4 regions of the Massilia sp. 01N417 genome follow, and region 1 is predicted to be linked to each of the others. Evidence: predicted binding sites of a transcription regulator. Region 1 holds the regulator's gene; each other region holds the start of a gene.
The links. Region 1 encodes sigma-54, which starts transcription at its own class of promoters, with help from an activator protein. Its sites were predicted from a motif close to TGGCANGNAANCTGCTTT; they were not measured.
Positions count from the first base shown of each region.

Region 2: a site for sigma-54 is predicted at 1,640-1,657, ahead of AC1DOQ_RS02645 (PEP-CTERM sorting domain-containing protein). Genes of this name have one in related genera too.
Region 3: a site for sigma-54 is predicted at 1,797-1,814, ahead of AC1DOQ_RS12025 (PEP-CTERM sorting domain-containing protein). Genes of this name have one in related genera too.
Region 4: a site for sigma-54 is predicted at 1,509-1,526, ahead of prpB (methylisocitrate lyase). Genes of this name have one in related genera too.

Region 1 is NZ_JBFTRS010000003.1:221,000-224,205, reverse strand. Features, by position in the region: gene lptA (lipopolysaccharide transport periplasmic protein LptA) at 1-68, shown strand, start outside; gene lptB (LPS export ABC transporter ATP-binding protein) at 68-844, shown strand; gene AC1DOQ_RS04785 (RNA polymerase factor sigma-54) at 847-2,337, shown strand; gene hpf (ribosome hibernation-promoting factor, HPF/YfiA family) at 2,440-2,799, shown strand; gene AC1DOQ_RS04775 (enoyl-CoA hydratase/isomerase family protein) at 2,907-3,206, shown strand, end outside.
Region 2 is NZ_JBFTRS010000002.1:113,827-117,032, forward strand. Features, by position in the region: gene AC1DOQ_RS02640 (hypothetical protein) at 1-603, opposite strand, end outside; gene AC1DOQ_RS02645 (PEP-CTERM sorting domain-containing protein) at 702-1,589, opposite strand; gene AC1DOQ_RS02650 (FAD-binding oxidoreductase) at 1,801-3,206, opposite strand, start outside.
Region 3 is NZ_JBFTRS010000009.1:100,226-103,431, forward strand. Features, by position in the region: gene AC1DOQ_RS12020 (YgiQ family radical SAM protein) at 1-937, shown strand, start outside; gene AC1DOQ_RS12025 (PEP-CTERM sorting domain-containing protein) at 961-1,746, opposite strand; gene AC1DOQ_RS12030 (AI-2E family transporter) at 1,940-3,082, opposite strand; gene AC1DOQ_RS12035 (cyclic nucleotide-binding domain-containing protein) at 3,079-3,206, opposite strand, start outside.
Region 4 is NZ_JBFTRS010000015.1:43,306-46,511, forward strand. Features, by position in the region: gene prpC (bifunctional 2-methylcitrate synthase/citrate synthase) at 1-549, opposite strand, end outside; gene prpB (methylisocitrate lyase) at 572-1,462, opposite strand; gene AC1DOQ_RS16570 (M20/M25/M40 family metallo-hydrolase) at 1,730-3,206, shown strand, end outside.

The sequences.
Region 1 (3,206 bases):
GCGCCAGTTTTACTTTTTATCCGCGCCGCACTGCGTCGGCCGCGCAACCGGAAGCAGGAAAGCAATGATGGATGTACACGCAGACGCCGCCGCCAACACGAGCGGCGGCAGCACCCTGGTGGCCAAGGGGCTGCAGAAAAGCTACGGCAAGCGCCTGGTGGTGCGCGACGTTTCGCTGCAGGTCGCCTGCGGCGAGGTGGTCGGCCTGCTCGGCCCGAACGGCGCCGGCAAGACGACCTCGTTCTACATGATCGTGGGCCTGGTGCCGGCCGACGCCGGCGCCATCGTCATCAACGGCACCGACATCACGAGCCTGCCGATCCACCGGCGCGCCATGCTGGGCCTGTCCTACCTGCCGCAGGAAGCCTCGGTGTTCCGCAAGCTGACGGTGGAGGAGAACATCCGCGCCGTGCTCGAACTGCAGCGCGAGAACGGCAAGCCGCTGAGCAAGAACCGCATCGAGGAACGCCTCAACGAGCTGCTGGCCGAGCTGCAGATCGAGAAGCTGCGCGAGAACCCGGCGCTGTCGCTGTCGGGCGGTGAACGGCGCCGCGTGGAAATCGCGCGCGCCCTCGCCACCGACCCGCGCTTCGTGCTGCTGGACGAACCGTTTGCCGGCGTCGATCCGATCGCGGTGATCGAGATCCAGCGCATCGTGCGCTTCCTGAAGGAGCGCGGCATCGGCGTCCTGATCACCGACCACAACGTGCGCGAGACGCTCGGCATCTGCGACCGCGCCTACATCATCAACCAGGGTGCGGTACTGGCTTCCGGCCGTCCCGACGATATCATCGCCAACGAATCCGTCCGCCGCGTCTACCTGGGTGAACATTTCCGGATGTAGTCATGAAACAGACGCTGCAACTCAAGACATCACAGCACCTTGCGCTGACACCGCAACTCCAGCAGTCGATCCGGCTGCTGCAGCTGTCCACTCTCGAGCTGCACCAGGAGATTGAACAGGTCCTCAGCGACAACCCGCTGCTCGAACGCCTCGACGATCCGCTCGACCGTTCGGTACGCCTGCTGGCCGACGGCGCGATCAACAACGGTTCGTCGACGTCCACCACGCCCGACTCGCCGCCCTCGTCCAGCCAGGGCGAGGAGGGCAACGGCGGCGCCGAAGCCGAAGGCGGCGGCAGCGACAGCGACAACGGCGATGCCGGCGGCGCCGAGCACGACATGGATTGGGGCGAGCCGGGCCGCTCCGGCAGCGGCGGCGAGGAAGAAGACGGCCGCCCGCAGCTGGAAGCCAGCCCGGTCTCGCTGCGCGAATACCTGATGGAACAGGTGCGCCTGACCTGCATGTCGCCGCGCGATTGCGCGCTGGTCGAGATCGTCGTCGACACCCTCGACGACAACGGCTATCTCGAGGAAACCCTGGACGAGCTGCATGCGCGCCTGCCGGCCGAACTCGAAGTGGAATTCGAGGAACTGCGCACCGCGCTGGCGCTGGTGCAGAGCATGGACCCGCCCGGCGTGGGCGCGCGCAGCGCCGCCGAATGCCTGGCGCTGCAGATCCGCCGCATGCCTGGCGTGCCGCTGGTCACGCGGCGCATGGCACTGACCATCGTCGAACGCTACCTGACCTGGTTCGCGCAGCGCGAATTCAACAAGCTCAAGAAGGCCCTCGACTGCGACGACGAAGACCTGCGCGAAGCCCAGGCCGTGATTCGCCACTGCAATCCGCATCCGGGCGCGGCCTTTGCTTCCGACGTCTCCGACTTCGTGGTGCCGGACGTGATCGTGCGCCGCGCGAAGGATGGCTGGAGCGTGCAGCTGAATCCCGAGGTGATGCCGCGCCTGCGCGTGAACAGCCTGTACGCCACCTTGATGAAGCAGGGGAAATCGGAATCCCAGCTGGCGGCGCAGTTGCAGGAAGCAAAGTGGCTCATCAAAAACATGCGCCAGCGCTTCGATACTATCCTTCGGGTAGCTCAAGCAATCGTGGAGCGCCAGCGGAACTTTTTCTCCCATGGCGCCGTTGCCATGCGGCCCCTTGTTTTACGTGAGATAGCTGATACACTAGGTCTACACGAGAGCACAATTTCTCGTGTCACAACTCAGAAATACATGCTGACGCCGCACGGCATGTTCGAGTTGAAGTACTTTTTCGGGAGTCACGTCGCGACCGAGGCAGGAGGAGAAGCCTCCTCGACCGCGATCCGGGCTCTTATCGTACAACTCACAGGAGCAGAAGACCCCAAGAACCCTTTATCCGACAGCAAGATCGCGGAGATGCTAGGGGAACAGGGAATGGTTATCGCACGCCGCACGGTAGCGAAATACCGCGAGGCGCTGAAGATCCCTCCCGTCAGCCTCCGTAAATCTCTGTAGCAAGCTCTTTCAGCAAGCTCTTGCAGCAAGCTTCTTGCAACAACGCTGCCCTGGTGCGTGGTATGCGCGTACGACAGGCAGCGCATCATCAAAGGAGTGTGTATGAATCTCACTATCAGCGGACATCATCTCGATGTAACCCCGGCAATCCGTGAATACGTACAGAACAAGCTCGAACGCATCACCCGCCATTTCGATCAAGTGATCGACTCCCACGTCATCCTCTGCATTGACAATCTCACCGAGAAAGAAAAACGCCAGAAGGCCGAGATCAACTTGCGCGTCGCCGGCAAGATCGTTCACGTCGCCAGTGCCGCGCACGACTTGTACGCCGCGATCGACATGCTGATGGACCGACTCGACCGGCAGGTGCAGAAGTACAAGCAGATGCTGCAGGATCACAGTAGTACACCGCTCAAGCGCATACCCAACGATGGAGGAGAAGCTGCCGCTACAGCGTGACCATTCCGCTGGCGCAGCACAAGTAACGAAGGGCGCATCTGGCGCCCTTTTCGTTTTCCGGGCCGCGCTACAATGCCGTTTTCCATTTCAATAAATAAAACAACATGATGAGCGAACACGTGCAGACCCGCGTTGCCAACGGCACCGGCATCATTACCCTCGACCGTCCCAAGGCCCTGAATTCGCTGTCGCTGGAAATGGTGCGTGCACTGACGGAGACCCTGCTGGCCTGGCGCGACGATGCGGCCGTCGACGCCGTCGTCATCAAGAGCAGCAGCGAGAAAGCCTTGTGCGCAGGCGGCGACATCCGCTTCTTCCACCAGGCCGGGCACGCCACGCCCACGGGAGGCAGTGCACTGCTGGAAGACTTCTTTACCGAAGAATACGCACTCAACCACCTGATCCAC
Region 2 (3,206 bases), on a different contig from region 1:
CAGGCGCCGCATGAACAGGCCGATGCCGCCCCACATCGTGATGAACCACAGCGGCACGCCGCCCGGCGGATTGCCCGGATAGCCCCACTGGCCGCTGTGCACGCCCGTGTATTCGATCAGCGCCCCCAGCAGCACCATATAGCCCGCATAGGCCAGGTCCAGCGGCTCGTGGAACAGCGCCAGCCCCACCAGCAGCAGCACGCCCGTCACCAGCAGCAGCGTGTTGCTGTCGTGGATGGTGGCGAAGGCGGCCGAATAGGCCAGCGCCAGCGCCCATACGGTTGCCCGCCGGCCTGCCGGCGCCGGGCCGTTCAGCAGGCGCCGCGTGTGCAACAGATAAAAACCCCACATGAACAGCTCCCAGACCGGCTGCAGCAGGATGTCCGGGTGGGCGAACATGAAAATGCCCTGCTTCAGGGAGGCGGCATTCATCGCCGTGAAGAAGGCGCAGACGCAGGCGTAGAAGATCGCCTCGACCTTGCTGAGCCGGCCGAAGCTCAGGGCCCAGAGGAGCAGCAATGCGGCCAGCTTGCCGAGGTTGGTCGGCACGCACGCCAGGATCAGCATGACTGCCGGGACCTGCAGGAGAAGGCGGGTTCGCATATACATTTGGCAAGTAGACATGAAAGACGCTGATGTTGTCAATCAGCAAAAGAAAAAAGGCCTCCGAAGAGGCCTTTTCGTTGGCGCACCTGGAATTATCAGGCGGCTTTCTTCTCGCGGCGGCGCAGGGCGGCGCCCATGCCGACCATTGCCAGGCCCATCAGCGACAGCACGCCCGGCTCCGGTACGGCGGAGTATGCCTGGGCCGGATCGTCGATCGTTGCGCCCAAGATGTTTTGGCCACCGTTCCAATTTGCATTGTAGTTGTAGCTGTTCTTGAAACGCAGGTCACGCATGCCGAGGTAGGTGTTGAACCAGTCCGAGTTCAGCTGGTCAGCCCACAGCCCAGTCTTGCCATCGACCATGGCATCGGCCACGACCGAACCGTAGGAATCGGCGAAACCGGAGAAGCCGCCCGGGGTCGGAACGGTCGTGCCGACGATGGTGTTGGTGGTGCTACCGGAATCCATGCCGGTATCGAACATGATACGCGCCAGGAAGGTACCTTCCGTGAAGCCATTTGCACAGTTATAGCCGCAACGAACTGCGGTCGGATTCAGGTTATTAGTGGTGGTAAAGCTCTGGGTGCTGCTATCGCGCCAGTACAGGTCGAGATAGCCACCTTTTGCCGGGAATTTGTTATCCGCATTGGTCGTTGGGTCACCGGCTTGGATGCCATAAAACATACCCGTAATTTGGCCGCCAGAGGCGCCATTAAAGAAAAACGCCGGCTGGATCGCCTCGAGCGAGTCGTGCGGGGTCTTCACCGAACCTTTATACATGGTCTCGATAGTAAAGACACCCCAGTTAATCTCGTTCACCCCATTTTTGTTCCAAGTCGTCGCGCCGTTGATGGCGATCTGTTCTTGACCGGTGAACTTCAGGTACAGCGGGCCGTCCGGCAGCGCCGTTGCAGGCGCAGCATAGGCACCAGTGCTCACGGCGGTGGTAGCAGCGAAGGCAGCGAAAGCGAGTAACTTCTTCATGTTCTCTCCAATGATGGAATTAATTAAGCATTAACGACAGCAAAGGTATATAAGCAACCTGCGTGCCAGCTTGAACATATGCTTTATAACTAACTGATCTTGAAGAGAATTATTATTGGGAAATTAACATTTCAAGAATTCCAAAAAGGAGATTTTAAAAATTTTGTAAAATTTGCCGACAGTTAACTACTTAACACAACTGCGCCTACTATCAATTGTGATAGCGCCCAGGCGCCAGCAGGTCATGCGGATCGAGCTCGCGGCGCAGGCGCGCATGCAGGCGCGCCGAGTCGTCCAGCAGGTGCTGCAGATCCGGCATGGCATCGACCGCCAGGCGGTACGGGAACCAGCCGCGCTCGCGGCCGGCGGCGATCAGTTCCCGGTAGCAGGCCTGGGCCGCCGCCACCGCCGCCGGCGAATCGCGGTCGAACAGGAGCGGCACCGTGCTGTCGAACAGCTTGTCGCTGAGTGAGGTGAAGGTCAGCAGCGGCTCGATGCCATGGCGCCGGGTGATCTCCCTTACCATCTGGACATAGGCGCGCGCGCCGGCGCCGCGCATCGGCACCAGCGGCGCGTACCAGATCAGGCCGCAACCGTCGCGCGCCGGATCGCGCGGCCCCTCCCCATGCGGACGCGGATTGCGCCAGTAGGCCAGCGGCAGGGCCGTCTCGTTCGGGCGCCCCAGCACCAGCTCCATCGAACTGGCCAGGGTCGAGGCGGTGCTCGACAGGCGCCGTCCGGCCGGCCCGGGAATCCAGCGCGACAGCGCCAGCAGCGTGTTCGCATTGTCCTGGCTCAGGAACAGCAGGCGGCTGGCCACCCCCTTGAGGGCGGCGCGGATCTCCTTCTGCGCCGCCTTCACCATGCGCGCGGTGCCGTACAGGGTCCCGAAGCCGGTCCAGGGCAGGATCTGGTACTGGCTGCCGAGCGCCTCGATCACTTCCTGCGGGATCAGGCCGTCGGGGCCGACGCGATCGGCCGGATACGGCGCCGACATCGCCAGCACGCGGTGCCGGTTCATCAGGTTCAGTCCGCCGACCGTGCCGGGCAGGCGGCCGAGGATGGCGCGGATCCGCTCGATGGCCGGCTCGAGCAGGCTGTCGTCCTTCAGGCTGAACAGGCACACCTTCACTGTTTCCGGACGGCGCGCCAGCATGATGCTCATCCGCGTGACGATGCCCAGGCCGCTCTGGGTGAACAGGCCGCTGGCGTAAGGGCCGATGCCCCACTTGAACAGGCGGGCGATGTCTTCGCCGCCGGCTTCGCGCATCGCCGAGCGGTACAGGCTGCCGTCCGCCAGCACCGCCTCGAGGTCCGTCACCGCCGCGAAATGGTCGGTGATCGGCGTGACGCCGTAGCCGCGCTCCAGCGCATTGCCGAGCAGGCTGCAGTGGGGACCGGCGCCGGTGGTCGGCACCATGTACGGGTGGCCCCGCCCTGCCAGGAACTCCGCCAGCATGCCTTGCGTGACGCCGGGCTCGAGGGTAACCACGCCCATCTCCTCGTCGAAATGCAGAATCGCGCGCAGCTGGGACAGGTCGATGATCACGCAGCCGTCGCGCGCCGCGAGCGCGCTGCCGTAGCCCCAGTTGTGGCCGGTGCTGATCGGATGCACGG
Region 3 (3,206 bases), on a different contig from region 1:
CTGCAAGGACAAGAAGATCGAGGAAACCTGCCGCCGCCTGTCCTGCGTCTACCCGACCATCTGTTCCAACCTGGGTACCGACCACAGCAAGCTGATCTCGCTGTACCGCAAGGCGCGCGCGATCCCGGGCATCAAGAAGATCCTGATCGGCTCCGGCCTGCGCTACGACCTGGCCGTGCGCTCGCCCGAGTACGTGAAGGAACTCGTCACCCACCACGTGGGCGGCTTGCTGAAGATCGCGCCGGAGCACACGGAAGAGGGCACGCTGTCGAAGATGATGAAGCCGGGCATCGGCACCTACGACGAGTTCAAGGCGCTGTTCGACAAGTACTCGAAGGAGGCGGGCAAGAAGCAGTACCTGATCCCCTACTTCATCGCGGCCCACCCGGGTTCGACCGACGAGGACATGCTGAATCTCGCGCTGTGGCTGAAGAAGAACAATTTCCACCTCGACCAAGTCCAGACCTTCACGCCGACGCCGATGGCGATGGCGACCACCATGTACCACACGGGCAAGAATCCGCTGGCCAAGGTGACCGAGGAGTCGGAAGCAGTCGTCACCGCCAAGAGCGGCAAGACGCGCAAGCTGCACAAAGCCTTCCTGCGCTACTACGATCCGGAAAACTGGCCGGTGCTGCGCGAAGGCTTGAAACGCATGGGCCGCGGCGACCTGATCGGCAACGGCGAGCGCCACCTGGTGCCGCCGCCCGGCAGCGAGCAGGAAGCCACGCCGCGTAGCGAGCGCAAGGCCCTGCCGCTGGTGGCCGAGTCCCGCAGCGCCGCGCCGAAGGGCCGGGTGATCGAGGTGGCCACCCGTCGCAATGGCCGCGGCAACAGCCGCAGCGAACCGGCACCATTCTCCCCGCCGCCGGGCAAGGCCAAGCCGGGCATCCTGTCCACCATCAAGACCAGGCCGAAGGCGGCAGGACGGAAGTAGAGCCCGGCTCTACATGCCAGGTTCTACACGCCCGGCTTGCGGCGACGGACCGCAGCCAGGCCTGCGCTGCCGATGGCCATCAGCAGCCAGGTCGCCGGCACCGGCACGTCATTCGGCGGCGGACCCTCGTCCGCGGTGCCCTCCACGCCGACGGTGAAGCCATTCCAGTACTCGGAAGTCAGGCTGCGCCAGGTCAGCGAGTCGAAGGTGCCGGTGAAACGGATGGTGCCATGCGGTTCGCCGGTGCCGATCAGCCGGTATTCGGTATTGCCGCCGCCGAGATCCACCACCTGCTTGGTCAGGGTGCCGCAGCCATAGAAGCCGCAGCTATGGTTGCCTGGAGCGGCCGCTCCCAGGCCGGCGCCATAGCTGAGGATATCGAAGTCCTGGTTCAGGAAGGCGTAGCCGTTGCCGTTCAGGCTGACGACGGCGAATACCGGATTGGCGACCGACTGCGAGAAAGTCAGCGTCTGGCTGCCCGCGTACTGCAAGGCGATGATGTCGGTGCCGGTGGGCGCGTTGTCGACCGTGCTGCTGGTGAAGGGCGAAGTCGCGTTGCGCGGCCCCCAGTAGTCGGTGCCGCCGCTGGGCTGGTAGAAACCGACGCCCGCAGCATTGGTATATGTGACGGTGACTGTCGAGGTGGCGGTGGTGATGGTCCCCTGGGCCTTGAAGCCGGTACCGGGGTCGAGGTCGCCGCCCTGCCAGTCTGTCCAGTAGATCGGGGCGGCGCCGGCTGTGCCGGCGGCCAGGAAGGCCAGAGCGGAAATGGCCCTGCGCAGGAATGCGGAATGGCGATTGGTTCTCATTTTGCTCCCTCTATGTTTTTGACTGTCGAAGGAATTTCGACGCAAAACGCATCGCAATTTTTATGCCATTAAGTCAAGCCCTTGATTTTCCTTACAAAGGGAGTGTCACGGATGAGCAAACGTCAAATTTCTCGACAGATGGTTAATAATTGAATATAACCAACAATATGCATCTTGGGTCGAGCGCCGCCCGTCAGGCAAGCAGATCCTCGCTCGCCTGTTTTTCCCGCAAGCGCCTTGCGTAGCGGTGTCGTGCCCGCAGCCGCGGGTTGGTCATCAGGCGGCCCAGGGTTTCGCCGATGACCATCACCACACCCAGCAGCGGCAGCACCAGCATCAGGCCGGCCACGCCGGACAGGGCGCCGCCGATGAAGATCATCAGTACCGCGATCAGGGGATGGATCTTCAGGCTGCGGCCGAGGGTGATCGGCATGAAGACGAAATCGTCCAGCAGGCGCGCCAGGATGAAGACGACGATGGCGCCGTAGGCGACCAGCGGATTGCTGGGGGCGTCGGTGGCGGCGACGATCACCACCATCACGCAGCCGACCACCGAGCCGATGAAAGGCACCCAGGCCAGCAGCGCGGAGATGAAGCCCAGCAGCAGCGGAGATGACACGCCGATCACCCACAGGCCGAAGCCCAGCACGATGGTATCGAGCACGGTCAGCTTGAGCAGGCCTTCGAAATAGCGGCGCGCGGTCTGGTCGACCTCGTGCAGCAGGAACAGGGTGCGTTCGAAATAGGCGTTCGGCACCGCGCGCGCCAGGAATTTCTTGAAGCGCAGGCCGTCGCGCAAAAAGAAGAAGGCAAGGAAGGGCGCCAGCAGCAGCGAGGGCAGCCAGCCGGCCGCGGTGACCAGGATGGTGGCCAGGTAGCGCTGGGCGAAGTTGTCGGTGAAGGCCTTGAAGCGCTTGTTGACCAGCGAGGTCAGGTGCATCTCGGCGAGCAGCGGGAATTTCGCTTCCAGCAGCGCCATCGTGTTGCGCACGAAAGCCACGCCGCCGTTCGCGTACAGCGACAGGGTCTCGCTCCAGGAAGCGCTGTCCTCCGCCGGACCGCTGCTCCACGACAGCGCGGCCGCCACCGCCAGCGTGGCGAGCCCGAAGAACACGGCGCACACCAGCATCGACGAGACGCTGCGCGAAAATCCCAGGCGCAGCAGGCGCCGCATCGGCCCCAGCAGGGTGTAGTACATCACGGTGCCGAAGATGAAGGGCAGCACCAGCCACAGCATGTGCTCGAGCAGCATCAGCAGCAGGCAGGTGACGGCGATGATCGCGGTCCAGACCACCGGCCCGGCGCGCTCCTCGCGGACCACCGGGCCGCCGATCACAACGCTTCCAGCTGCGGACGGCCGTCGAGCCGCTCGCGCAGGCGCTGGCCGATGTGGCGCGCCAGCGCCAGCGAGATCTTGTAGCCGATCACGGCATCGGTATCCATCAGCGCCAGGAAGTCGT
Region 4 (3,206 bases), on a different contig from region 1:
GGACGGCTTCCGGCCGTGCAGCAGGTGCAGGAAGTGGCCGCCGATCGAGTCGTCGTCGGTCTCGACTTCGATGCGCTTGCCGTTATGGCTGAAGTGGTACCAGTACAGCAGCATCGAACCCAGCGATGCCATCAGGCGGTCGGCGATGTCGCGCGCGCCCGGGATGTTGTGGTCGTCCTTTTCCGGCAGGGTGCAGCCCAGCACCGAGACGCCGGTGCGCATCACGTCCATCGGGTGCGAGGCGGCCGGCAGGGCTTCCAGCGCGCTCTTCACTGCTTGCGGCAGGCCGCGCAGCATCTTCAGCTTGGCCTTGTAGCCTTTCAGTTCGGCGGCGGTCGGCAGCTTGCCGTGCACCAGCAGGTAGGCGATCTCTTCGAATTCGGAGGTGTCGGCCACGTCCAGGATGTCGTAGCCGCGATAGTGCAGGTCGTTGCCGGAGCGGCCCACCGAGCACAGGGCGGTATTGCCGGCGGCGACGCCGGACAGGGCGACGGATTTCTTCGGTTTGAACGTCGTCGGGGTCTCGTTCTGCGTGGTCTGATCGGTCATGGTTAAGGTCTCCGTAGTCGAATTATTTGGCTTTGTTCTGGGCAAACAGGGCATCGAGCTTCTGTTCGAAGCTATGGTAATCGATGCGGTCGTACAGTTCGGCGCGGGTCTGCATGGTATCGACCACGCTCTTCTGCGTGCCTTCGCGGCGGATGGTCTCGTAGACGTTCTCGGCCGCCTTGTTCATGGCGCGGAAGGCCGACAGCGGATACAGCACGATGTCGACGTCGGCGCCCGCCAGCTCGTCGACCGTGAACAGCGGGGTCGAACCGAATTCGGTGATGTTCGCGAGGATCGGCACCTTGACCGCCTTCTTGAACTGGGCGTACATCTCCAGGCTGGTGATCGCTTCCGGGAAGATCATGTCGGCGCCGGCTTCGACGCAGGCAACCGCGCGCTCCACGGCCTTGTCCAGGCCCTCGACGGCCAGCGCATCGGTGCGCGCCATGATGACGAAGTTGTCGTCGGTGCGGGCGTCGACGGCGGCCTTCACGCGGTCGACCATCTCGCCCTGGCTGACGATCTCCTTGCCCGGACGGTGGCCGCAGCGCTTGGCGCCGACCTGGTCTTCGATATGGCAGGCGCCGGCGCCGGCCTTGATCAGCGAGCGCACGGTACGGGCCACGTTGAAGGCGGACGAGCCGAAGCCGGTGTCGATGTCGACCAGCAGCGGCAGGTCGCAGACGTCGGTGATGCGGCGCACGTCGATCAGCACGTCTTCCAGGCCCGAGATGCCGAGGTCGGGCAGGCCCAGGGAGCCGGCAGCCACGCCGCCGCCCGACAGGTAGATCGCGCGGTAGCCGGCGCGCTTGGCCAGCAGGGCGTGGTTGGCGTTGATCGCGCCGATCACCTGCAGCGGATGTTCTTCCTGCACGGCCTGGCGGAATTTGGCGCCTGCGGAGAGTTGGCTCATGTCCTCTTACCTTTCAATGATGCGTTGACGGGAATATGCCATCAGTAATGCAAACGGCGTGCCAAGCCAATCGGCAGCGCCCTACCCCGTGTTTTCAAGCACTTGCGCCGTTCCGCCGTGCGTGTTTCGGCATCGACGTTTCATGAACGTTTCATTTTGAAACATCGTTGCGCAACACGCAAGCCCAGATCTTGTTCGCACAGCCGTTTGCTCAGGCGTAGAATCCCTTGCGCAATTCCTTTTTGACAAATACAACCAAGAGGATCTATGTGCGACATTCGTAAGGCCGGCCTGCTCGCCGGCATCGCCCTGCTCTGCTTCGGCGCGCGTGCCGAACCGGTCGACGCCAACACCATCAACCGCATCGCCGACGAAGGCTATAACCGCGGCCAGGTCGTGAACCTGGCGGCCTACCTGACCGACCGCATCGGCGGCCGCATGACCAATTCGCCGGCCATGCGCCAGGCGGAAAAGTGGACCCAGCAGATGTTCACCAGCTGGGGCCTGAAGAATGTCCACGCCGAAGGCTACGATTTCGGACGCGGCTGGTGGATCGAATCCTCGAGCGTGCGCATGGTCGCGCCGCGGCCGCTGGCCCTGACCGCGATCCCGGTGGCCTGGACGCCGCCGACCCGCGGCACGCTGAGCGCGCCGATCGTCGTGGCGCCGGTCCGCCACGTGCGCGACCTGGCCCAGTACAAGGGCAAGGTGAAAGGCAGGATCGTGCTGGTCAGCTATCCGGAAGCGCCGAAGGACGACACCAGCGCCACCTTCAAGCGCTACGACGAGGCCGAACTGGGCAAGCTGTCGACCTACGACCAGCCGCAGTACGATCCGGACCAGTCGTTCGACATGTACAAGAAATACTTCGAGCAGGCGCGCGAGATCGACCGCTTCATGGCGGCGGAAGGAGCGCTGGCGCTGGTCAAGATGTCCTACCGTAACGGCGGCCTGGTGCAGGGCGAAGGCTACTTCCACCGCAAGGGCGAGACCGTCGCCCTGCCCGAAGTCGAGATGGCGGCCGAGGACTACCGCCGCCTGGCGCGCCTGGCCAAGGTCGGCGAAGTGAAGCTCGAACTGAACAGCAACGTCCACTTCGACGACCGCGACATGAACGCCTACAACATCCTGGCCGAGATCCCGGGCAGCGATCCCCAGGCCGGCTATGTGATGGCGGGCGCCCACCTGGACAGCTGGGTGGCCGGCGACGGCGCCGCCGACAATGGCGCCGGCTCGGTGGTGGTGATGGAAGCGGCGCGCATCCTCTCGCAGCTGGGCGTGAAGCCGAAGCGCACGATCCGCTTTGCACTATGGTCGGGCGAGGAACAGGGCCTGCTGGGCTCCCTGGCCTATATCAGGAACCACATCGCGACCCGCCCGCGCCCAAGCAATCCGGAGCACGCCAAGCTGCCCGAGTTCATGTGGGAGAGCTACCCGGTCACGCCGCTGCCCGGCTATAACGAGATGGCCGCCTACTTCAACCTCGACAACGGCTCGGGCAAGATCCGCGGCATCTACGCCGAGGGTAACTTCGCGGCGATCCCGGTGCTGAAGAACTGGCTCGCTCCCTTCGACAGCCTGGGCGCGAACAAGGTCGTGGCCAAGAAGACCGGCGGCACCGACCACCAGGTCATGGCCGGCATGGGCCTGCCCGCCTTCCAGTTCATCCAGGACCCGCTCGACTACGGTTCGCGCGTGCACCACTCGAACCTCGACACCTTCGACCACCTGCGCACCGAAGACC